DNA from 4 places in the Streptomyces sp. NPDC006368 genome. Region 1 is predicted to be linked to each of the others. Evidence: riboswitches for the same ligand, from Rfam matches in the RefSeq annotation. Region 1 holds a riboswitch; each other region holds the start of a gene.

Evidence for each region. A riboswitch is a leader RNA that binds a small molecule or an ion and turns the genes downstream of it on or off. The one in region 1 is predicted to bind cobalamin.
Region 2: it holds a riboswitch for cobalamin, as region 1 does, so the genes downstream of both, ABZZ38_RS16420 (energy-coupling factor ABC transporter permease) here and ABZZ38_RS16735 (ribonucleoside-diphosphate reductase subunit alpha) in region 1, are expected to answer to the same signal.
Region 3: it holds a riboswitch for cobalamin, as region 1 does, so the genes downstream of both, cobN (cobaltochelatase subunit CobN) here and ABZZ38_RS16735 (ribonucleoside-diphosphate reductase subunit alpha) in region 1, are expected to answer to the same signal.
Region 4: it holds a riboswitch for cobalamin, as region 1 does, so the genes downstream of both, ABZZ38_RS04770 (cobalamin biosynthesis protein) here and ABZZ38_RS16735 (ribonucleoside-diphosphate reductase subunit alpha) in region 1, are expected to answer to the same signal.

The regions. Positions count from the first base shown of each region.
Region 1 covers NZ_JBEXQK010000019.1:50,805-56,403, reverse strand. The annotation lists gene ABZZ38_RS16735 (ribonucleoside-diphosphate reductase subunit alpha) at 1-1,585, opposite strand, end outside; cobalamin riboswitch at 1,724-1,889, opposite strand; gene ABZZ38_RS16730 (GNAT family N-acetyltransferase) at 1,903-2,412, opposite strand; gene ABZZ38_RS16725 (YbdD/YjiX family protein) at 2,571-2,795, opposite strand; gene ABZZ38_RS16720 (carbon starvation CstA family protein) at 2,792-5,035, opposite strand; gene ABZZ38_RS16715 (GntR family transcriptional regulator) at 5,171-5,599, opposite strand, start outside.
Region 2 covers NZ_JBEXQK010000018.1:109,759-115,357, forward strand. The annotation lists gene cbiQ (cobalt ECF transporter T component CbiQ) at 1-473, opposite strand, end outside; gene ABZZ38_RS16415 (energy-coupling factor ABC transporter substrate-binding protein) at 480-818, opposite strand; gene ABZZ38_RS16420 (energy-coupling factor ABC transporter permease) at 818-1,516, opposite strand; cobalamin riboswitch at 1,545-1,766, opposite strand; gene dhaM (dihydroxyacetone kinase phosphoryl donor subunit DhaM) at 1,806-2,225, opposite strand; gene dhaL (dihydroxyacetone kinase subunit DhaL) at 2,222-2,863, opposite strand; gene dhaK (dihydroxyacetone kinase subunit DhaK) at 2,902-3,894, opposite strand; gene ABZZ38_RS16440 (polysaccharide pyruvyl transferase family protein) at 4,385-5,323, shown strand.
Region 3 covers NZ_JBEXQK010000002.1:209,772-215,370, reverse strand. The annotation lists gene ABZZ38_RS02845 (precorrin-2 C(20)-methyltransferase) at 1-996, opposite strand, end outside; gene ABZZ38_RS02840 (precorrin-8X methylmutase) at 993-1,640, opposite strand; gene ABZZ38_RS02835 (cobalamin biosynthesis protein CobG) at 1,756-2,943, opposite strand; cobalamin riboswitch at 2,962-3,100, shown strand; gene cobN (cobaltochelatase subunit CobN) at 3,134-5,599, shown strand, end outside.
Region 4 covers NZ_JBEXQK010000003.1:272,705-278,303, forward strand. The annotation lists gene ABZZ38_RS04760 (putative cobaltochelatase) at 1-1,674, opposite strand, end outside; gene ABZZ38_RS04765 (cobyric acid synthase) at 1,671-3,206, opposite strand; gene ABZZ38_RS04770 (cobalamin biosynthesis protein) at 3,203-4,162, opposite strand; cobalamin riboswitch at 4,271-4,405, opposite strand; gene ABZZ38_RS04775 (hypothetical protein) at 4,546-4,767, opposite strand; gene ABZZ38_RS04780 (inorganic phosphate transporter) at 4,780-5,599, opposite strand, start outside.

The sequences.
Region 1 (5,599 bases):
GCGCCTCGGGGGAGTCGAACGGCAGCTTCAGCTGGAAGAAGACGTCCTGCAGGCCCATCGCGCCCAGGCCCACCGGGCGCCACTTGGCGTTCGACCGCCCGGCCTGCTCGGTCGGGTAGAAGTTGATGTCGACGACCCGGTCGAGGAACGTCACCGCCGTACGGACCGTCTCGTCGAGCCGCTCCCAGTCGATGTCCCCGCCGGCCACGAACGCGCCGAGGTTCACCGAACCCAGGTTGCACACGGCCGTCTCACCGTCGTCCGTGACCTCCAGGATCTCGGTGCACAGGTTCGAGGAGTGGACCGTGTGGCCCGGCTCGGCGGTCTGGTTGGCCGTACGGTTGGAGGCGTCCTTGAACGTCATCCAGCCGTTGCCGGTCTGGGCCAGCGTCCGCATCATCCGGCCGTACAGGTCACGCGCCGGCATGGTCTTGCGGGCCAGGCCCCTGGCCTCGGCGGCGCGGTACGCGGCGTCGAACTCCTCGCCCCACAGGTCGACCAGCTCCGGCACGTCGGCCGGCGAGAACAGCGACCACTCGGCGTCGGCGTTGACCCGGCGCATGAACTCGTCCGGGATCCAGTGCGCCAGGTTCAGGTTGTGCGTACGCCGCGCGTCCTCGCCCGTGTTGTCGCGCAGCTCCAGGAACTCCTCGATGTCCGCGTGCCACGTCTCCAGGTACACGGCCGCCGCGCCCTTGCGCCGCCCGCCCTGGTTCACGGCCGCCACCGAGGCGTCCAGCGTCTTCAGGAACGGCACGATGCCGTTGGAGTGGCCGTTGGTGCCACGGATCAGCGAACCCCGGGCGCGGACGCGCGAGTACGACAGGCCGATGCCGCCCGCGTGCTTGGACAGGCGCGCGACCTGGTGGTAGCGGTCGTAGATCGAGTCCAGCTCGTCCAGCGGCGAGTCCAGCAGGTAGCAGGACGACATCTGCGGGTGGCGGGTACCGGAGTTGAACAGCGTCGGCGAGGACGGCAGGTAGTCGAGCCGGCTCATCAGGCCGTAGAGCGCCGCCACTTCCTCCAGTGCCCGCACGCTGTCGTCCTCCGCCAGCCCGGCGGCCACGCGCAGCATGAAGTGCTGCGGCGTCTCGATGACCTTGCGGGTGATCGGGTGCCGCAGCAGGTAGCGGGAGTACAGCGTCCGCAGCCCGAAGTAGCCGAACCGGTCGTCACCGGCGGGGTCGATCAGCGCGTCCATCCGGGGAGCGTGGAGCCGTACGAACGCGGCCGTACGGTCCGCGATCAGGCCCTCCCGGTGACCGACGGCCACCGACGCCGAGAACGACACCGCTCCCTGGCCCGCCGCCTCCTCGGCGATGGTCCGGGTCAGCAGCCGGGCCGCGAGCCGTGAGTACGCCGGGTCCTCGGAGATCAGCCCGGCGGCGGCCTCGGTGGCGAGCTCCCGCAGCTCCGCCTCGTCCGACCCGGCGTGCCGGCCGCGCAGCGCGGCGGCGGCGACCCGGCCGGGGTCGGTGTCGGGCAGATCGGCGGTGAGGTCCGTCAGGACCCGCAGCAGCACGGTCCCGGGTCCATCGGTCTCCGCGTCCCTGGCTGTGGCCGGATCGGCTGGCGCGATGGTCACGTGGGGGCTCTCCCTCGCTCGGCTCGGGGCCACCGGCGGGCGGGGCGGGGGAGCGGGGACGCGCCCGGGCACAGGGGCGCACGCACCGCGTCCACCGGCCCATTCCGCGAGGCCCGGACGTCTCGGCGCCCGGGCCGGATGGCCGGACGCACCGTCGGCAGGTCTTCGGACTCATGGGTGCGCAAAGGCAGACCAATACACCGTTGCGGGACAGTTCCGGATTCGCACCGGATTCCCCTGCGGCGACAGCGAGATGAGCATACATGTGGGGGGCGGCCCGTGGACCACCCCCCACATCTTGTGTCGGCGGACACAAGTCAGAGCGCGAGCGCGTACGTGTGGAGCGTGACGCCGGGGATCGGCCGCCAGTCCCGCTCCGGCGTGCGGACGAACCCGAGCCGCTCGTACACGCGGTGTGCGGCGTGCATCGCCTGCTGCGAGGAGAGCACCAGCCGCCGGCATCCCTCCGTCGCCCGGGCCCGGTCCGCGCACGCCCGTACGAGCGCCTCCCCGGCGCCGCGCCGCCGCGCCTCCCTCGCCACCGCGAGCATCCGGATCTCCGCCTCGCCGTCCCGCGCGAGCTCGGCCCACGGCCGGCCGGCCCGGGCGAACGTGACACCGCCCAGCACCCGTTCCGTCCCCTCCGCCTGGCCGACGGCCACCAGCACCTCCGCCTCGGCGGCCCGCCGGGCCACGTCCCGCAGCTCGATCAGGTACTCATCGCTGTCGCCGAAGGCCAGCAGCCCGTCTCCGAGGTACGCCTGGGCGGTGACCTCGCCCAGCGTGCCGTGCTCCTCCGGCCGTACCGCTCTGATCGTGATGTCCATGGTCCGAGTGTGGACGCGCACGGCGACGGGCCGCCGTATTTCCGTCTCCGGAATTACGGCGGCCCGTCGTTCGGTCACTCGCCCAGGGGCGTCCCTAAGCCGTGTCGGCAAAGCTCCGTCTGCCTGGCGGTCGGACGACGCACCTTTGCAGACACTCCCTAGCAGCAGCGGAACCCGTCGCGCGGGTCCGCCTCCCGCGCGTCGGTGCGCCTGCGTTCGAACTCGCGCCGGGTCAGGACCTCGGCCTCGGGGTCGCGGGAGCGGGCGTGGGCGACGTACTTGTCGTACACCGTCTCGCCGGACACCTCGCGCACGTACCAGCGGACCCAGGCCACCGCGCGTCGCAGCCGGTTCCCCGGCCGCGCGGCCACGGACGGCCTCACGCCGAGCCGGTCCCGGCCGGCACCTCGTCACCGGTGCCGCCGTCCGTGCGGATGCCGTCCTTGCGGATGCCGCCCTCGGGGCCGACCCCGGCCGCCACCAGCTCGGCCTTCTCCTCCGCCGTGGGGAACAGCCCGGCCGGGGCGACCAGCTTCGACTCGGTGTACGGAACCTCGGAGAGCTTCACGCCGGCCGGGTCGGTGACCGCCTTGAAGCAGACCCGCCCCGCGTCCGCGATCACCACGATGATGAGGAGGGCGAAGAGGGCGGAAAGGACGCCGTCGACCGTGGAGTTGGTGACGACGGTGTGCATGTCGTCCATCGACTTCGCGGGGGGCAGCACCTGCCCGGAGTCGATGCCCGCCTGGTACTTGTCCCGCTGGGCGAAGAAGCCCACCCGCGGGTCCGCCGAGAAGATCTTCTGCCAGCTGGCGGTGAGCGTCACCGCCACGTCCCAGGCGAGCGGGACCGCGGTGACCCACGCCCACTTCAGGCGGCCCGACTTGACCAGCAGCGTGGTGCAGACGGCCAGGGCCACGGCGGCCAGCAGCTGGTTGGCGATGCCGAACAGCGGGAACAGCTGGTTGATGCCGCCCAGCGGGTCGTGCACGCCGACCCAGAGGAAGTAGCCCCAGCCGCCGACGACGACCGCGCTCGCGAACCAGACGCCCGGCTTCCAGCTGACCTGCCTGAAGGGCTTGTGGACGTTGCCCAGCATGTCCTGGAGCATGAAGCGGCCCACGCGGGTGCCGGCGTCCACCGTCGTGAGGATGAACAGCGCCTCGAACATGATGGCGAAGTGGTACCAGAACGCCTTCATGGCGGTACCGCCGACGACCGCGGAGAAGATCTCCGACATTCCGAGGGCGAAGGTCGGCGCGCCGCCGGTCCGGGACAGCAGCGAGGCCTCCTCGACGTCCGCCGCGGCCTTCGTCAGCAGCTCGGGCGAGACGGTGAAGCCGAAGTTCGTCACCGCTTCGGACGCGGACTGCACGGTCGTCCCGACGACGCCCGCGGGGGAGTTGATCGCGAAGTAGAGGCCCGGGTCGATGATGCAGGCCGTGATCATCGCCATGACGGCGACGAAGGACTCGGTGAGCATCGCCCCGTACCCGATCATCCGGATCTGCGTCTCCTTCTGGACCATCTTCGGGGTGGTGCCCGAGGAGACCAGGGAGTGGAAGCCGGAGAGCGCGCCGCACGCGATGGTGATGAAGACGAACGGGAACATCGAGCCGGCGAAGACCGGGCCGTCGCCGCGGCTCGCGAAATCGGTGACGGCCGGCATCTTCAGGGTCGGCAGGGCGACGAAGACACCGATGGCGAGCAGCACGATCGTGCCGACCTTCATGAAGGTCGAGAGGTAGTCGCGCGGCGCGAGCAGCATCCACACCGGCAGGACGGAGGCGAGGAAGCCGTACACGATCATCCAGATGACCAGCGTGCCCGGCTCCAGCGTGAAGGTGTCGGCGAGGGAGGACTCCGCGACCCAGCCGCCCGCGACGATGGCGAGCAACAGCAGCGCGACACCGATGACCGACACCTCGGTGACCTTGCCGGGCCGCAGCACCCGCAGGTAGACGCCCATGAAGAGGGCGATCGGGATGGTCATGCCGATGGAGAAGACTCCCCACGGCGAGTGCGCCAGGGCGTTGACGATGACCAGGGCCAGCACGGCCAGCAGGATGATCATGATGGCGAAGACCGCGATCAGCGCGGCGGCTCCACCGAACGGGCCGATCTCGTCCCGGGCCATCTGGCCGAGCGAACGGCCGTTGCGGCGGGTGGAGAAGAACAGCGTCACCATGTCCTGGACGGCACCGGCGAAGATCACGCCGACGATGATCCAGATCGTGCCCGGCAGGTAGCCCATCTGCGCGGCGAGCACGGGCCCCACGAGCGGGCCCGCGCCCGCGACCGCCGCGAAGTGGTGCCCGAACAGCACCCGGCGGTCGGTGGGGTGGAAGTCGACACCGTTGTCGAGCCGCTCGGCGGGCGTGGCGCGGGTCTTGTCGACCTTGAGCACCCGGTTCGCGATGAAGCGGGAGTAGAAGCGGTAGGCGATCGCGTACGAGCCGAGGGCGGCCGCGAGCATCCAGGCGGCCGAGATCTCCTCGCCGCGCGAGAGCGCGAGTACGCCCCAGCCGGCCGCCCCCGCCAGGGCGACGAGCGACCAGATGACGATCGACCGCGGAGTGAGGCCCGCTCGTGAGGTGTTGGGTGGTGCCGACGGCTCTTGCATGGTGCACGTCCCCTCGCTGATCACCTGTAATGCGCAGGAAATCTAGGCGAGCGCCTCGTGCAGCGTCACCCCCCGTCCGCATATCGGTACGGCAACGCTTTCGGGGGCCGGCCCGGTGAGGGACCGGTCGACGCCTCAGTCGTTCGGCCGCTTGAGCCGTGCCACGAACTTGTAGCGGTCGCCCCGGTACACCGACCGGACCCACTCCACCGGCCGGCCGTTCTCGTCCAGGGAGTGGCGCGACAGCATCAGCATCGGCAGGCCCACGTCCGTACCGAGCAGCCCCGCCTCGCGCGGTGTGGCCAGCGAGGTCTCGATGGTCTCCTCGGCCTCCGCGAGCCGGACGTCGTACACCTCCGCCAGCGCCGTGTACAGCGAGGTGTACTTGACGAGCGACCGGCGCAGCGCGGGGAAGCGCTTCGCGCTCAGGTGCGTCGTCTCGATGGCCATCGGCTCGCCGCTCGCCAGCCGCAGCCGCTCGATGCGCAGCACGCGCCCGCCGGCCGAGATGTCGAGCAGCCCGGCGAGCGTGTCGTCGGCCGTGACGTACCCGATGTCGAGCAG
Region 2 (5,599 bases), on a different contig from region 1:
GCGTCCAGCAGCAGGAAGGCGATCCGGTACATCACGAGCGCCACGTCGACGACCGGCGCGGGCACCCCTGCCCGTACGAGGCGCGGCAGCACGTCGGAGACCGGCGTCGTGAAGGCGAACAGCAGCACCCCGAGCGAGGCCGCCGACGTCCGCAGCAGCAACTGCCCCGCCTGCGCCGGCCCGTCCGGCGCGAGCGTCACGAAGCCGCCCGCCCCGCCCACCTGGAACAGCAGCGGAACCGCGCCCGTCACACAGAACCCGAGCGGGACGCGCCACGCCCGCCACAGCTGCCGCGGCGCGACGTCCGCCGGGCCGAGCAGGACGGCCAGGGAGGCGCCGGCCACCAGCACCGCGCCGGGCCACGGCGGCAGGCACACCGCCAGGAGCGTCAGGCCGAAGCCCAGCACCGCCTTCTCACACGGGTGACGGCGGCGCCAGCGACTGCTGTGCGCCGCCACATCGATGGGCAGCATCCGCGGCTACTCGCCGCGGCCGGGGTCCCGCGCGCCGGCGAGCGCCCGCTCCTCGCCCTGCCGGCGTCCCCGGCGCAGACCGAAGTAGTACGCCAGCACGCCGGCACCCAGCGCGGCCTGCAGGGAGAACAGCGCCGACTCGATCTCACCCGAGGGCGGCTCGTACAGCGGGCTGAACCACGGCTTGTAGTCGGGGTGCGTCTCGGTGATCGCCGTCTCGGCCTGGGCGTCGGCCCCGGTGAACGGCTCCTCCTTGTGGTCGCCCATCCCCAGCGCCAGCGGCAGGACGGCCAGCGCCACGACGACCAGAAGCAGCAGCGCGTTGATCCTGGCGTTACGGCTCATCACGCCACGGCCTCCTTCTTCTCGCCCTTGCGGCCGCCCCGGAGGAGCACCCCGAGCCGGGTCAGTTCACCCTTGCTGGACTGGATCAGCAGCCGCATCACCAGGACCGTGAGCAGGCCCTCGCTGACCGCCAGCGGCACCTGCGTGACCGCGAAGATGGAGCCGAACTTGCCCAGCGCCCCGAGGAAACCGCTGCTCGGGTCGGGGAAGGCCAGCGCCAGCTGCACGCTGGTGACGCAGTACGTGGACAGGTCGGCCACGAACGCCCCGAAGAACACGCTCACCATCAGCGGTACTCCGAAGCGGCGCAGCAGCCAGTACACGCCGAAGCCGGCCCAGGGGCCGACGACCGCCATGGAGAAGGCGTTGGCGCCCAGCGTGGTCAGCCCCCCGTGCGCCAGCAAAAGAGCCTGGAACAGCAGCGTGATGGTGCCGAGCACCGCCATGATCGGCGGCCGGAACAGAATCGCGCCCAGGCCCGTGCCGGTCGGATGCGAGCAGCTGCCCGTCACCGACGGCAGTTTCAGGGCGGAAAGGACGAAGGTGAAGGCACCGGACGCGCCGAGCAGAAGAGTCGACTCGGGATGGGCCTTGACCTCCCGGCTCAGGGCCCGCACACCGTGGACGACGAAGGGGGCGGCCGCGACGCTCCAGGCGGCCGCGTGAGCAGGGGGCAGATAGCCCTCGGCGATATGCATGACGGGGAGACCCTCTCCAGCACCTCGTGGATGGACAACGCGCCCTGGCCGGTCTCCTGGCTGACGGGTCATGCCGCCGCGACTCCGCCTTCCCGGACACCGCGGTCTCCCGCGGCGTTCCAGTGGCTTCCCGAAGGATGGAGCCGGACTTCCCGATCACAGTGGCGAGGGCCGCACCGGTACCGCACCGGTTTCCCGTACACCAAGGCCCTGCGACACTAGTGCGTTGACCAGGTACATCACAACCCGCGCACCGGCGCACCGCCCGGCTCCACCCCGTGGCCGCGCCTCACTCCTTGCGATAGCCGTACGCCTCGGACGCGGCGGCCACCACCGCGTCCAGGTCCCCGCCGGCCGACGCGGTGACCACCGCGGCCACCGCGCCCTCCACGAACGGCGCGTCCACCAGTCGCGTGGCGTCGGGAAGTTCGTCGCCCTCCGCGAGCAGCGCCTTCACCGTCAGTACGGCGCTGCCGAGGTCCACGAGGACGGCCACGCCCGCCCCGCCGTCGACGGAGGCCGCCGCTTCGGCGATGAGCTCGGCGCTGGTACCGAGCCCGCCGTCCGGGGTCCCGCCCGCCGCGGCGACGGGCGCGGTGGGTCCGCCACCCGCCAGGCCCCGGGCCAGTTCGGCGACGGAGGCGGCGACCGCCGCGCTGTGCGAGACCAGCACGATGCCGACCGGCGCGCTCACCGCGTCCCCGCTCACCGGGCCGCCTCCGCCAGTGCCGCGATCAGCAGCGCCGAGGACGTGGCGCCGGGGTCCTGATGCCCGACACTGCGCTCACCGAGGTAGCTGGCCCTGCCCTTGCGGGCCTGCATCGGCACGGTCGCGCGGGCGCCCTCCTCGGCCGCCCGCGCGGCTGCCGCGAACGCCGCCCCGGGCGATCCGGCGGCCGACTCGGCGGGCGGCTCACCGGCGGGCGACCCGCCCTCCTGCCCGTCGGCCGCCGCGCCCATCGCCTCGACGGCCGGCTCCAGCGCGTCCAGCATCGTCTTGTCCCCGGCCTTCGCCCCGCCGAGCCGGGCCACGGCGGCCACACCCCCGCGCAGCGCCTCGGCCAGCTGCCCCGCCGTCACCTCCGGGGAATCACCGAGGGCCTTGCCGGCGCGCCGCAGCAGCGTCCCGTACAGCGGCCCCGACGCGCCGCCCACCGTCGAGATCAGCTGCCGTCCCGCGAGCATGAGCACCGCCCCGGGGGCGGCCGGATCCTCCGTGTCCAGGGTCGCGACCACCGCGGCGAAGCCGCGCTGCAGGTTCGCCCCGTGATCCGCGTCACCGATCGCCGAGTCCAGCTCGGTCAGCCGGTCCGCCTCACGGTCGACGGCCGCTGCCGTCGCCGTCATCCAGCGCCGGAAGAAGTCCGTGTCCAGCGTCACCGCGGTCACCGCCCCCACCGCAGAGCCGCGGTTCGCACCGGGGCGTCCCACAGACGCAGCAGCTCCTCGTCCGCCTGGCACAGGGTGACCGAGCAGCCGGCCATGTCCAGTGACGTCACATAGTTGCCGACGAGCGTACGGGCCACCGGTACGCCCCGCTCGCCCAGCACCCGGTGCACCTCGGCGTTGAACCCGTACAGCTCCAGCAGGGGAGTCGCGCCCATTCCGTTGACCAGCACGAGCACCGGTCCGCCCGGCCGCAGATCCTCCAGTACCGCGTCCACCGCGACGTCGGCGATCTCCCCCGACGTCATCATGGGCCGCCGCTCCCGCCCGGGCTCACCGTGGATGCCGATGCCCAACTCCAGTTCGCCCGGCGGCAGGTCGAACGTCGGACTTCCCTTCGCGGGGGTGGTGACCGCGCTCAGAGCGACCCCGAAACTGCGCGAACTCGCGTTGACCCGCCGGGCGATCGCCTCCACCCGCTCCAGCGGCGCGCCCTCCTCGGCCGCCGCGCCCGCGATCTTCTCCACGAACAGCGTGGCCCCGGTGCCGCGCCGCCCCGCGGTGTACGTACTGTCCGCCACGGCCACATCGTCGTCGACCAGCACCCTGGCGACCTGCACGCCCTCGTCCTCGGCGAGCTCCGCGGCCATCTCGAAGTTCAGGACGTCCCCGGTGTAGTTCTTGACGACGAACAGCACCCCCTGGCCGCTGTCCACGGCGGCGGCCGCCCGCACCATCTGGTCCGGCACGGGGCTGGTGAACACCTCACCGGGACAGGCCGCCGTCAGCATCCCGGGCCCCACGAACCCGGCGTGCAACGGCTCATGTCCCGAACCGCCGCCGGAGACCAGCGCCACTTTCCCGGCGACGGGAGCGTCCCGCCGTACGACGATCCGGTGCTCCACATCGACGGTGAGTTCGGGATGCGCCGCCGCGAGCCCGCGCAGGGCGTCGGCGACGACGGTCTCGGGGACATTGATGAGCATTCTCAACGTATCTCCCAGCAGGTATTTCGAGGAGCCCTGAACAGGGTTTTCACGACCGGGCTGATGGGGCGTCAGGTGCTGTCGGTGGCGTGGTGGTCGGTCGGCCAGGGTTCAGTATCGGGGTAGCGGCGGCCGTGTGCATGCCCCCTTGGTCGCGTGTTCTGTGTCCGACGCGTCGAGGGCGGGGGCACGGCCCGGGTGGCGCCCCGCCATGCTCACCGCCAGGGCCTGACCGCGATCGGAGCGTGGCCGGGGCGGCGGCCCGTCGCTTGGCGCCCTCGGGACCCTGGGGACCCTCGGGCCCGTCGGCAGACGAGGAGCCGGTCGGCCGGGGCCGGCATGAACCGCAACCGGTGGGGCACTCGCAGCCGCGTCGTCGTCATGCCCCCGGACCGCCTGCCGCCCGCGATCCGCTCCGCCGGGACCCGCCGTGCGGTGTCTCCCGGGGTGATCTCCCGTACGGTCCCGGTCGAAGCTCCGGCCAGGAGGAACCGTTATGAATCGGATTCTGCTCACCGGGTGGTTCAGCTTCCTCCATGGCGAGGTCACGGCCGGGGACGAACTGGCCCTGCGGCGGGTGGAGAGCCTGCTGGACCGTGAGGGGCTGCCGTACGACACCGTGTGGAGTCCGGCGTACCGACCGCGGGAGCTCCATCTCGAAGCCGTCTCCCCGGGCAGGTACGGGACCTTGGTGTTCATCTGCGGACCGCTGCACGGCCCGGACATCGAGCGGCTGCACGACCGGTTCGCCCACTGCCTGCGTATCGCCGTGGGCACGAGCGTGGTGGAGCCCGGGGCTCCGGCGGTGACCGGCTTCCACCACGTCCTGGCCCGCAGCGGTGGCCTCGGACCACCGGTGGTCGACCTCGCCGCCTCGGCGGCCACCACGGGCCGGCCGCCCGTGGCCGGCGTCATCCTCACGCAGGGGCAGAGGGAGTACGGCCTCCGCCGTCGGCACGGCGCGATCACCGACGCCCTCCAGGGCTGGCTGTCGGAGAGGGACATCGCGCGGATCCCGCTCGACACGCGGCTGGCCAACCGGGACCCGCAGCACTTCGACACGCCGGAGCAGTTGATGGCCGCGCTGTCGCGGCTCGACGCCGTGATCACCAACCGGTTGCACGGGCTGCTGCTGGCGCTCCGCGCGGGCACCCCCGTTCTCGCGGTGGATCCCGTGCGGGGTGGCGCCAAGGTGACCGCGCAGGCCCGGGCCTGCCAGTGGCCCGCCGTCGTACCGGCCGAGGAGGCGGGTCCCGCCGCTTTCGACCACTGGTGGACCTGGTGTCTCGACCAGGGCCGCGCGCAGGCCGCCGAACGCCGCCGCCGGTTCCTGGACGAGCCCGACAACCGGCTCACCGATCCGCTCCTCACCCTGCTCAAGCAGGTGAGCGACGGCCACAGGGGTGCGCAGGCCCGGCACACACCGCCTCGCTGAGCCGAGGCCGAACCGGCCGGCCGGGGCCCCGGAGGTCCGCCACTGCGGGCGGCCCCCGTGCGGCGGAGGGGGACAACGCCGAGTGGCACGGTGGAACCGCCTCCGGGCAATGGCGCCCGCAGGACGAGCCGCGCCGGATGCGCATCGACCGACTGCGCGACCTTGCCCACGAACAGGGGATCGGTGGCGTTTCCTCCCCGCGCGGACAGGAGCTCGCCGACGCCCTCAGCGGCAAGGAGAACCAGCCGTCAGTGCCGGGGCTGATCGATGAGCCGG
Region 3 (5,599 bases), on a different contig from region 1:
CGCGAAGACGCCGGGGTCGCCGCCCGACACCACCGCCACGCGCCGCCCCCGCCGCGCCAGGTCCAGGGCGAACTCGGCCCGCTCCGACTCGACCTTGTTGTCCGAGCCGTGCCGCTCCTGACCGGGGCGTACCGGCACCCGGTCCAGGTACGTGGTGTAGCCGACCAGGTCGGTCGCCGACGCGAGGGCGCCGCGCGTCTCCGGGGTCAGCCACAGCGGACCGGCCGGGCCGGTGCCGACGACCACGACCTCGCCCGTCTCCGGAAGCGCGGGGTCCTCGTCGATCCGGGAGGGAAGCACCGCCACCGAGAAGTAGGGGACCGTGTCCTCGTCGATGTCGGCGAGCGCACCGGTGCGCTCGCCGTCCATCGTGGCGCGCTCGACGTACCGCGCGTCCTGGAGGCGGCCGGCCCGCTCCAGCGCCCGGCGCACCGTGGGGAAGGTACGGCCGAGCTTCATCACCACGGCGGAGTCGGTGGACGCCAGACGGGCGGTCAGCTCCTCCTCGGGCAGCGTGCCGGGAATGATCGTGAGGACTTCCTCCGCCTCGCACAGCGGCTTGCCCAGGCGCGCCGCGGACGCGCTCACGGAGGTGACCCCGGGGATGACCTCGGTCGGGTAGCGGTGCGCCAGACGCTTGTGCATGTGCTGGTACGAGCCGTAGAAGAGAGGGTCCCCCTCGGCCAGCACGGCCACGGTGCGCCCGGCGTCGAGGTGGGCGGCCAGGCGGGCCGACGCCTCCTCGTAGAAGTCGTTCAGCGCGCCCCGGTAGCCGCCCGGGTGGTCCGTCGTCTCGACGGTGAGCGGGTACATCAGGCGCTCTTCGATGTGGTCCTCGCGGATGTGCGCCGCCGCGATCGAGCGCGCGATCGAACGGCCGTGGCGGGCGCAGTGGTACGCCACGACGTCCGCCGACGCGATGACCTCCACCGCCCGCACCGTCATCAGGGAGGGGTCGCCGGGGCCGAGCCCCACTCCGTACAGCTTGCCGCTCATGCCTGGATCTCCGCCTCGTGCGCGATGGCGTTGACCGCCGCCGCGGCCATGGCGCTGCCGCCGCGCCGGCCGCGTACCACCAGGTGGTCGAGGTCCGGGAACGCCGCCAGGGCGTCCTTGGACTCGGCCGCGCCGATGAAGCCGACCGGGATGCCGATGACGGCCGCCGGGCGCGGTGCGCCCGCCGCGACCATCTCCAGGAGGTGGAAGAGCGCGGTGGGGGCGTTGCCTATGGCGACGACCGACCCTTCGAGGCGGTCGCGCCACAGCTCCAGCGCGGCGGCGCTGCGCGTGGTGCCCAGTTCGGCGGCGAGCGCCGGCACGGACGGGTCGGAGAGCGTGCAGATCACGTCGTTGTCGGCGGGCAGCCGCTTGCGGGTGACGCCGCTCGCGACCATCTGCGCGTCGCACAGGACCGGCGCCCCGGCGCGCAGCGCCTCGCGGGCGCGGGCGACGACCCGCGGGGTGTAGGCGAGGTCGCGGACGAGGTCGACCATGCCGCAGGCGTGGATCATGCGCACGGCGACCTGGCCGACGTCGGCCGGCAGGCCCGCGAGATCCGCCTCGGCGCGGATCGTGGCAAAGGACTGGCGGTAGATCTCCGCCCCGTCCTTCTCGTAGTCAAACACTCTGCTCTCGCTCATCTCTTCGTACGGTCACGAGTCACGGTCACGGATTCACGGTCACCGGTTCACGGTCACGGATTCACGGTCACGGGTTCACGGTCACTGGGTGCGCGTACGGTCCGCGCGGCACGGTTCACGCGTCGCGCGTCACGGTCGTCACCTCGTAGTCGCCGCCGGCGGTCGCCACCGCGTCCACCCACGCCCCCTGCGGATGGCCGCACCGGCGCGCGCAGCCCGACCAGTGCACCGGCAGCCCCGGACTCCCGGCGAGCGGGCGCGCGTCCGCCCGCACGTCGGAGAGCGACTTCGCGCAGCCGGGGCGGCCCGTGCACGCGGTCACCCCCACCCAGGGGGAGTCGGCGCGGGTGAGGAACCCGGCCGCGTCCAGCTCCGCCAGCCGCGCCTCGGCCGCCGCCCGGTCCGGGAAGCCCGGCAGCACGAAGCCGCGCCACGGGGTGACCCGAACCTCGTCGGCGGGGAGCAGCGCGCGGAACCGGTCCGTCGTCACGCGCCCGAGCCGGGCCAGGACGGAGACGGTGCGGTCGTCGAGGACGCCCGGCGGGGTGGGCCCGCCGGGCGGGAGCGCGGCGTCCGGTACGGGTTCGGCCGTGAGGGCCGCCCGCCGCAGGTGTTCCGTCACGTCCACGTCCTGCCCCGGTGGCAGCTCCCGCACCCGCCACGCGCCGGTGCCCGCATCCCGGGCCGCCGCGAGGAACGCCTCCGCCGCCGCCAGCGCGGCGCGCGGCGCGTCGGCGGCGGCGACGCGGTACGTCCGGTCCGCGACCCGGAGCAGGGCGCCGCCGTCCGGGGTTGCGAGCAAGGTCACATCGGCGGCGAGCGCCGCCGCGTCCCCGCGCCCGTCGTCGACGGCGAAGAGGAACCGGCCCGACAGCCCCGTCGTCCAGTCCGCGCCGCACAACAGCTCGTCCAGCCGCCGGGCCCAGGCCAGCACGTCCGCCCCGGCGAGCGGTGAGACGACCATGTTCCGTACCCGCTCGTGCCGTTCGGACGCGGGCAGCAGTCCGGCCGCCCGCAGCAGTTCGGCGAGGCCGGCTCCACACCCCTCCCCGAGCCCCCGCAGCTCGATGTTGCCCCGCGAGGTGAGGGAGAGGTGCCCGTCGCCCAGGCGGTCCGCCGCGTCGGCCAGCACCGTTACCTGACGCGGCGTCAGTACACCGGTGGGGACGCGGAGTCGGGCCAGCGCCCCGTCGTCGGCCCGGTGCAGCCGCAGCGCACCGGGGCAGGCGTCACCGCGGTCCCGGACACGGTCCTGTATGTGTGCTTCACCCCGGTCCTGGGGTTTTGGTGAGCTGGGCGGCATGGCGGCGAGCATACGCGCAGCCTCTACTATGCAGACGGCACAGGGTCCCAGGGCCCTAGGGAGGAAGCCCGGTGAGATTCCGGCGCGGTCCCGCCACTGTGAGTCCGGGCGGAAACCGGACGAGTCAGGAACTCCCGCCGTCCTACGACCACCCGGGGCGCGGACACCCCGAGGAAGGCCTGCGCACGCCATGACGCACGCGACCACGCCCGAGGCGACGCCCGCCCCGGCCCCCGCGGCCACGATCCTGCTGCTGTCGCACTCCGACACCGACCTGCTCAGCGCCCGCGCGGCCGGCGGCCCCGTCGCGTACCGGTTCGCCAACCCCGCCCGCACCACGCTCGAAGACCTCCCCGGCCTCCTCGACGGCGCCGACCTCGTCGTCGTCCGTCTCCTCGGCGGCATCCGCGCCTGGGAGGAGGGCCTGGACGTACTGCGCGAGACGGGCAAGCCGCTCGTCGTCCTCACCGGCGAACAGGCCCCCGACGCCCAGCTCATGGAGACGTCCACCGTCCCGATCGGCATCGCGGCCGAGGCGCACGCCTACCTCGCCCACGGCGGCCCGGCCAACCTGGAGCAGCTCGCCCGCTTCCTGTCCGACACCGTCCTGCTCACCGGCCACGGCTTCGAGCCCCCGGCCGCCGCCCCCACCTGGGGCCCCCTGGAGCGCGACCGGAAGAACACCACCGGCCCGGTGGTCGCCGTGCTGTACTACCGCGCCCACCACATGAGCGGGAACACCGCCTTCGTCCACACCCTGTGCGACGCCATCGAGGACGCCGGCGCGCGGGCCCTGCCGCTGTACGTGGCGTCCCTGCGGGCACCCGAGCCGGAGCTGCTCGACCAGCTCGGCGGCGCCGACGCCGTCATCACCACCGTCCTGGCCGCCGGCGGCACCAAGCCCGCCGAGGCCCAGGCCGGCGGGGACGAGGAAGCCTGGGACGCGGGGGCGCTCGCCGCCCTGGACGTACCGGTCCTCCAGGCCCTGTGCCTGACCGGCTCGCGCTCCGCGTGGGAGGAGAACGACGAGGGTCTCTCCCCGCTCGACGCCGCCAGCCAGGTCGCCGTCCCCGAGTTCGACGGCCGCCTCATCACCGTCCCGTTCTCCTTCAAGGAGATCGACGCCGACGGCCTCCCGGCGTACGTCGCCGACGCCGAGCGCGCCGCCCGCGTCGCCGGGATCGCCGTACGCCACGCCCGGCTGCGCCACATCCCGAACGCCGACAAGCGCCTGGCGCTCGTCCTGTCCGCGTACCCGACGAAGCACTCCCGCATCGGCAACGCCGTCGGCCTCGACACCCCCGCCTCCGCCGTCGCGCTGCTGCGCCGGCTCCGCGAGGAGGGGTACGACTTCGGTGACGAGGAGGTCCCGGGCCTCGCGTCCGGCGACGGCGACGAGCTGATCTACGCCCTCATCGAGGCGGGCGGCCACGACCAGGAATGGCTCACCGAGGAGCAGCTGGCCAGGAACCCGGTCCGCATCCCGGCCGCCGACTACAAGCGCTGGTACGCCACGCTCCCCGAGGAGCTGCGTGAGAACGTCGAGCGGCACTGGGGGCCGCCGCCCGGCGAGATGTTCCTGGACCGCTCCCGTACCGCCGAGGGCGACCCGGACGGCGACATCGTGCTCGCCGCCCTCCGGCGCGGGAACCTGCTCATCCTCATCCAGCCGCCGCGCGGCTTCGGCGAGAACCCGATCGCGATCTACCACGACCCCGATCTGCCGCCCTCCCACCACTACCTGGCCGCCTACCGCTGGATCGCGGCCTCGCGCGAGGACGGCGGTTTCGGGGCGGACGCCATGGTCCACCTCGGCAAGCACGGCAACCTGGAGTGGCTGCCCGGCAAGAACGCGGGCCTGTCCGCGGCCTGCGGTCCCGACGCCGCCCTCGGCGACATCCCGCTGATCTACCCGTTCCTGGTCAACGACCCCGGCGAGGGCACCCAGGCCAAGCGCCGCGCCCACGCCACGCTCATCGACCACCTCGTGCCGCCGATGGCCCGCGCCGACAGCTACGGCGACATCGCGCGCCTGGAGCAGCTGCTCGACGAGTACGCGCAGATCTCCTCCATGGACCCGTCGAAGCTGCCCGCGATCCGCGCCCAGATCTGGACGCTCATCCAGGCCGCCAAGCTGGACCACGACCTGGGCCTGGAGGACCGGCCGGACGACGACGGCTTCGACGACTTCCTCCTCCACGTCGACGGCTGGCTCTGCGAGGTCAAGGACGCCCAGATCCGGGACGGTCTGCACGTCCTCGGCGGCGCCCCCACCGGCCCCGAGCGCGTCAACCTGGTCCTGTCGATCCTGCGCGCCCGCCAGATCTGGGGCGGCACCCAGTCCCTGCCCGGCCTGCGCGAGGCCCTCGGCCTGGACGAGTCCGCCGCCACCCGCACCACCGCCGACGCGGCCGAGGCCACGGCCCGCGCCCTGGTCGAGGCGATGGAGGACGCCGGCTGGGACCCGGCCGCCGTCGCCACGGTCGCCGCCGGCCACGGCGAGGCCGTCGCCGACATCCTCGACTTCGCCGCCCGGCAGGTCGTCCCGCGCCTGGCCGCCACCACCGACGAGCTGGACCACGCCGTCCACGCCCTGAACGGCGGCTTCGTCCCGGCCGGGCCCTCCGGCTCCCCGCTGCGCGGCCTGGTCAACGTC
Region 4 (5,599 bases), on a different contig from region 1:
TTCCAGCCGCGCGGCGGCGGCGTCGACGGACGACGTGGGCGGCAGGGCGACGTCGGCGGACGCGCCGCGGAAGGTGACCAGCCCGACCTTGTCGCGCCGCTGGTACGCGTCCAGCAGCAGCGACAGCACGGCGCCCTTCACCGCGCCCATCCGCCGCCGGGCCGCCATCGACCCGGACGCGTCGACCGCGAACAGCACCAGGTTGCCCTCGCGCCCCTCGCGCGTCGCCTGCCGCAGATCGTCACGGCGTACGACGAGCCCGGGCCCGGACCGGCCGCGCGCCCGCTGGTGCGGGGCAGCCGCCTGGATGGTCGCCGCCAGGTGCAGTTTGGTCAGCGCCCCGCGCGGACGTGTCGCACCCGTCGTCCTGCCCTGCTCGGTACGCGCCCGGGAACGCCGCCCCGCCGCGCCCTCACCGAGGCCCGGCACGCTCAGCATCTTCGTACGGAACGGCTCGGCGGCCCTGGCCGGTGCCTGCTCCCCGCCACCGCCACCGGCCCCGGCGCCCGCGCCCGCACCGGCGTCCGGGGCGGGCGTCTCCTCCGGTGAGCCGGTCGGCTCACCGGCCGACTCGCTGTCCGGCGCCCCGCCCTGCGGCGGCACACCGCCGCCGCCCCCGGGACCGTCGCCCGGGCCCGGGTCCGGCTCGTCGTCGCCGCCCCCGAACTCCTCCAGCGTCTCGTCCAGCTTGTCCTCGTCGAGCCCCGGCGCGTCGAAGGGGTTGCGCCTGCGCCGGTGCGGCAGGGCCAGCAGCGCGGCCTGCCGCACGTCCTCCACGGTGACCTCCGCACGCCCCGCCCAGGCGGCCAGCGCCGTCGCCGTGCGGGCCATCACGATGTCGGCGCGCATGCCGTCCACCTCGAACGCCGCGCACGTGGCGGCGATCTGCCGCAGCGCGTCGTCCCCCAGCCGTACCGTCGGCAGCAGCGCCCGCGCGGCCACGATCCGCTCCCGCAGCGCCGCCTCCTCGCCGGCCCACCGCTCCGCGAACGCGGCCGGATCGTCGTCGTACGCCAGCCTGCGCCGCACCACCTCGACCCGCTGCCCGGGGTCACGGGAGGCCGCGACCTCCACGGTGAGCCCGAACCGGTCCAGCAACTGCGGCCGCAGCTCGCCCTCCTCCGGGTTCATCGTCCCGACGAGCAGGAACCGGGCGGCATGCCGTACGGAGACGCCCTCCCGCTCGACGTAGGAGGCGCCCATGGCGGCGGCGTCCAGCAGGAGGTCCACCAGGTGGTCATGGAGCAGGTTGACCTCGTCCACGTACAGCACCCCGCGGTGCGCGTCCGCCAGCAGACCCGGCTCGAACGCCTTCACCCCGTCCGCGAGGGCCCGCTCGATGTCCAGGGCGCCCACGAGCCGGTCCTCGGACGCGCCGACGGGGAGCTCGACCATGCGGGCCGGGCGCGCGACACCCGGCGCCGCCTCGTGCGGCCCGTCCGGACACGCCGGATCGGGGGAGTCGGGCGGGCACGAGAAGCGGCAGCCCGCGACGACCTCGACGTCGGGCATGAGCGCCGCGAGGGCACGCACCGCCGTCGACTTCGCGGTGCCCTTCTCACCGCGTACGAGGACGCCGCCGACAGCCGGGGACACCGCGTTCAGCAGCAGCCCGAGCCGCAGGTCGTCCATGCCGACGATCGCGGTGAAGGGGTAATGGGGGGCAGTGCTCATGAAGGCGCTCCGGGTGCGATGAAGGGAAGTCCTGACGGGGGGCCCTGCTCGATGAGCTTCCAGAGCGCGCCGGTGTCCGCGTGCTCCTCGATCAGGTCGCCGAGCCGGTCCAGCTGCTCCTCGCGCAGCGCGCCGAACGACGTGTCGGGCGCCGGGACGAAGCGCCGGCCGGCCGCCGCGGCGACCTCCCGCAGGAACGCCCGCCGGAAGCCGTCGCTCTCCAGCGAGCCGTGCCAGTGCGTGCCCCAGACGGCCCCGACGCGGCAGCCGTCCAGGCTGCGTCCCGCGTCATCGGAGAAGAACGTCTCCCCGCCCCGTACGTCCGCGACGCCGTGGTGGATCTCGTACCCCTCGACCGGCTCACCGAGGGCCTCGCCGACCGGCCGCGCGAGGGTCTTCCCGGGCGCGAACCGCACCCGTACCGGCAGCAGTCCGAGCCCGTCGACCGCACCGGCCCGGGACTCGACGTCGTCATGGATGTGCTCGCCCAGCGCCTGGAAGCCGCCGCAGATGCCCAGCACGGGACGGCCTTCGGCGGCCCGCCGGGCGATCGCGTCCGCCAGGCCCCGCTCGCGCAGCCACGCCAGCGCCTTCACCGTCCCGCGCGTGCCGGGCAGGACGACCAGGTCGGCGTCGGCGAGCTCCTCCGGCCGGTCGACGAACCGCACCACGACACCCGGCTCGGCGGCCAGCGCGTCCACGTCGGTGAAGTTCGACATCAGCGGTACGGCGCAGACGGCGACGCGCAGCACGTCCTCGCCGACCGGCGGCGCGACGACCGACTCCCGTACGGCACCCCGCAGGGACACCCGCAGGCCGTCCTCCTCGTCGATGCCGAGGCCGTGCGCGTACGGCAGGACACCGAAGGTGCGGCGGCCGGTCAGGCCGAGCAGCATGTCCAGCCCCGGTTCCAGCAGCGTCACGTCACCGCGGAACTTGTTGACCAGGTAGCCCGCGATCAGGTCCTGGTCCTCGGGCGCCAGCAGCGCCGTCGTCCCGAAGAACTGGGCGAACACCCCGCCCCGGTCGATGTCGCCGACCACGACGACGGGGAAGCGCGCGGCCCGCGCGATGCCCATGTTGACGATGTCGTTGCGGCGCAGGTTGATCTCCGCCGGGCTGCCCGCGCCCTCGCAGATCACCGCGTCGTACGTGTCGCGCAGCTCCTGCAGGCACTCGACGACCGTGCCCAGCAGCGCCTGCTGCCGGCCGCCGTGGTAGCCGCGCGCGCTCAGCTCGCCCACCGGCTTGCCCATGAGCACGACCTGGCTGGACCGGTCGCCGCCCGGCTTGAGCAGCACCGGGTTCATCAGCGCGGTCGGCTCGACCCGCGCAGCCTGCGCCTGCATGGCCTGGGCGCGACCGATCTCCGCGCCCTCGCGCGTCACGAACGAGTTGAGGGACATGTTCTGTCCCTTGAACGGCGCGACCTTCACACCCTGCCGCACCAGCCAGCGGCAGATGCCGGCCGTGACGACGCTCTTGCCCGCGTCGGACGTGGTGCCCGCGACGAGCAGCCCCCCACCCCTCATGTACGCCTCCGCTTCCCGGCCTTCACGGCCCCCAGGACCAGTCGCCCACCCACGCACACCGCGAGCGTGAGGGCGGTCACCCGGCGCGACAGCCGCGCCGCGCGCTCGATGTCCGCCACCTCGACGGCCCGGCCCCCCGCGTTGAGGACGGGCCGGTGTTCGACGCGCCCGCCGTACGACAGGGTGCCCCCGAGCCGTACGCCCAGGGCGCCCGCGAAGGACGCCTCCACGGGCCCCGCGTTGGGGCTCGGGTGCTTCGCGGCGTCGGCGCGCCAGGCCCGTACCGCGCCGCGGGTGTCCTCGCCCGCCACCGCCGCCAGGGCGGCCGTGAGGCGGGCGCCGGGCCAGCCGGCCAGGTCGTCGAGCCGGGCCGAGGCCCAGCCGAAGCGGCGGTGGCGCGGCGACTTGTGACCGACCATCGCGTCCAGGGTGTTCACCGCCCGGAAGGCGACGAGGCCGGGGACGCCGCCGATCGCGCCCCACACGAGCGCGCCGACCACGGCGTCGGAGGTGTTCTCGGCGACGGACTCGACGACCGCGCGGGCGATGCCGGGTCCGTCCAGGGACTGCGGGTCGCGCCCGCACAGATGAGGCAGCCGCTCCCGGGCGACCTCCAGGTCGCCCGCCGCGAGCGCGCCGCCGATGGCGCGGGCCTCGCGGCCCAGCGTGGTACCGCCGACGACGGCCCAGACGGAGGCGGCGGTCAGCGCGACGGAGGCGGCGCGCCGTCCGCGTACCGCCCGGGCCGCGAGCGCCGCCGCACCGGCCGCACCCCCGGCGCACACCAGGGCGTGCAGCGCGCCCCACGCGCGGTGGTCGCGCCACAGCACGCCCTCCACGCACCCCGCGGCGCGGCCGAAGGCGGCCACGGGATGCCCGCGGCGGGGGTCGGCGAGGAGGAGGTCGGCGGCGAGCCCGGCGGCGGCGCCACAGGCGAAGACATGGTCGCTACGCATCGGATCAGCAGGCCGACACGGTTCGCAGACCTCGGGGACGTACGGCTCTCGACGCAGCGGGAAGGCAGCCTGACATGGCGCAATGTCCTCACTCAGGGTCCGCGCCCTGGCTCGACGTGACCGGCGGCGAAAGTTCCTGACTCATCCGGCCGGGGCCGGACTCACAGTGGCGGGACCGCGCCGGATTCTCACCGGCTTCCTCTCTCCTGCCGCCGTAATGGCCCCGGCAGTCCACCACGCCCCGCGAACGCCCGTCAACTCGCCGTTGACCTGCGGAGGGAGGGTGTGCCGAGACACACACGGCGCACGCCCGGCACGCCGGTGCGCACGACGGCGCCCCCGGAGCGGAGAACCGTTCCGGGGGCGCCGTGGACGTGCCGGGGTCAGGTGACGATCAGGAAGATTCCGTACGCCACCGCCGCGGCGCACAGCGCGAAGCACGCGTAGGCGCCGGTGCGGGCCATGACCGCGGTGCCCCCACTCGCCGAGGCCGTCTCCTGCTTGGAGAGGCCGATGATGCCGAGGGTGAACAGGCCCACCAGTGCGACGGTGGCCAGGAGGCTGACACCGAAGACGGAGCCGAGAGCTGCCCAGTCGATCTTCATGCTGTTCTTTCCTTACACCGTGGCGGCGGGAGCCTGGGTGGTGGACGCCGAGCCGGCGGCCACCGGGGTGGCCTCGCCGACCGGAGCCGGGATGGTGGCCTTGAGGTCGTCGGAGGTGGCCGTGACGGTGCCGGCCGGCGGCGGGGTGACGGCCGCGATGGCGGTGGTCACGACGCCCGCGGGCTCGGCGTCGGTCTCCACCTCGTTGACGTTGGTGTGGTCGACGACCTGGCGGCGGGAGATGAACCAGATCGCGGCGCAGGAGGTGACGAGGAAGACCGCGACGACGGCGACGCCCCAGTCGCCCTGCTTGGTCACGAACTCCGAGGCGGCGGCGACCAGACCGGCGGCGGGCAGGGTCAGACCCCACGCGACGAACATCCGGGTGGCGGTGGACCAGCGGACCACGCCGCCCTTGCGGCCGAGGCCCGCGCCCATCACGGCGCCGGAGCAGGAGTGCGTCGTGGAGAGCGAGAAGCCCAGGTTGGACGAGGCGAGGATGACGGCCGCCGCGCTGGTCTGGGCGGCGAAGCCCTGCTGCGGCTGGAGGTCGGTGAGGCCCTTGCCCATGGTGCGGATGATGCGCCAGCCGCCCAGGTAGGTGCCGAGCGCGATGGCCAGACCGGCGGAGACGATCACCCAGACCGGCGGGTTCGAGCCGGGGGCGAGGGCGCCGGCGGCGACCAGCGCCAGGGTGATGATGCCCATCGTCTTCTGGGCGTCGTTGGTGCCGTGGGCGAGGGAGACCAGACCGGCGGAGGTGATCTGACCGGCGCGGAAGCCCTTGCGGCCGGTCTTCTCGTGGACGTGCGCGCCGGCCTTGTAGGTCAGG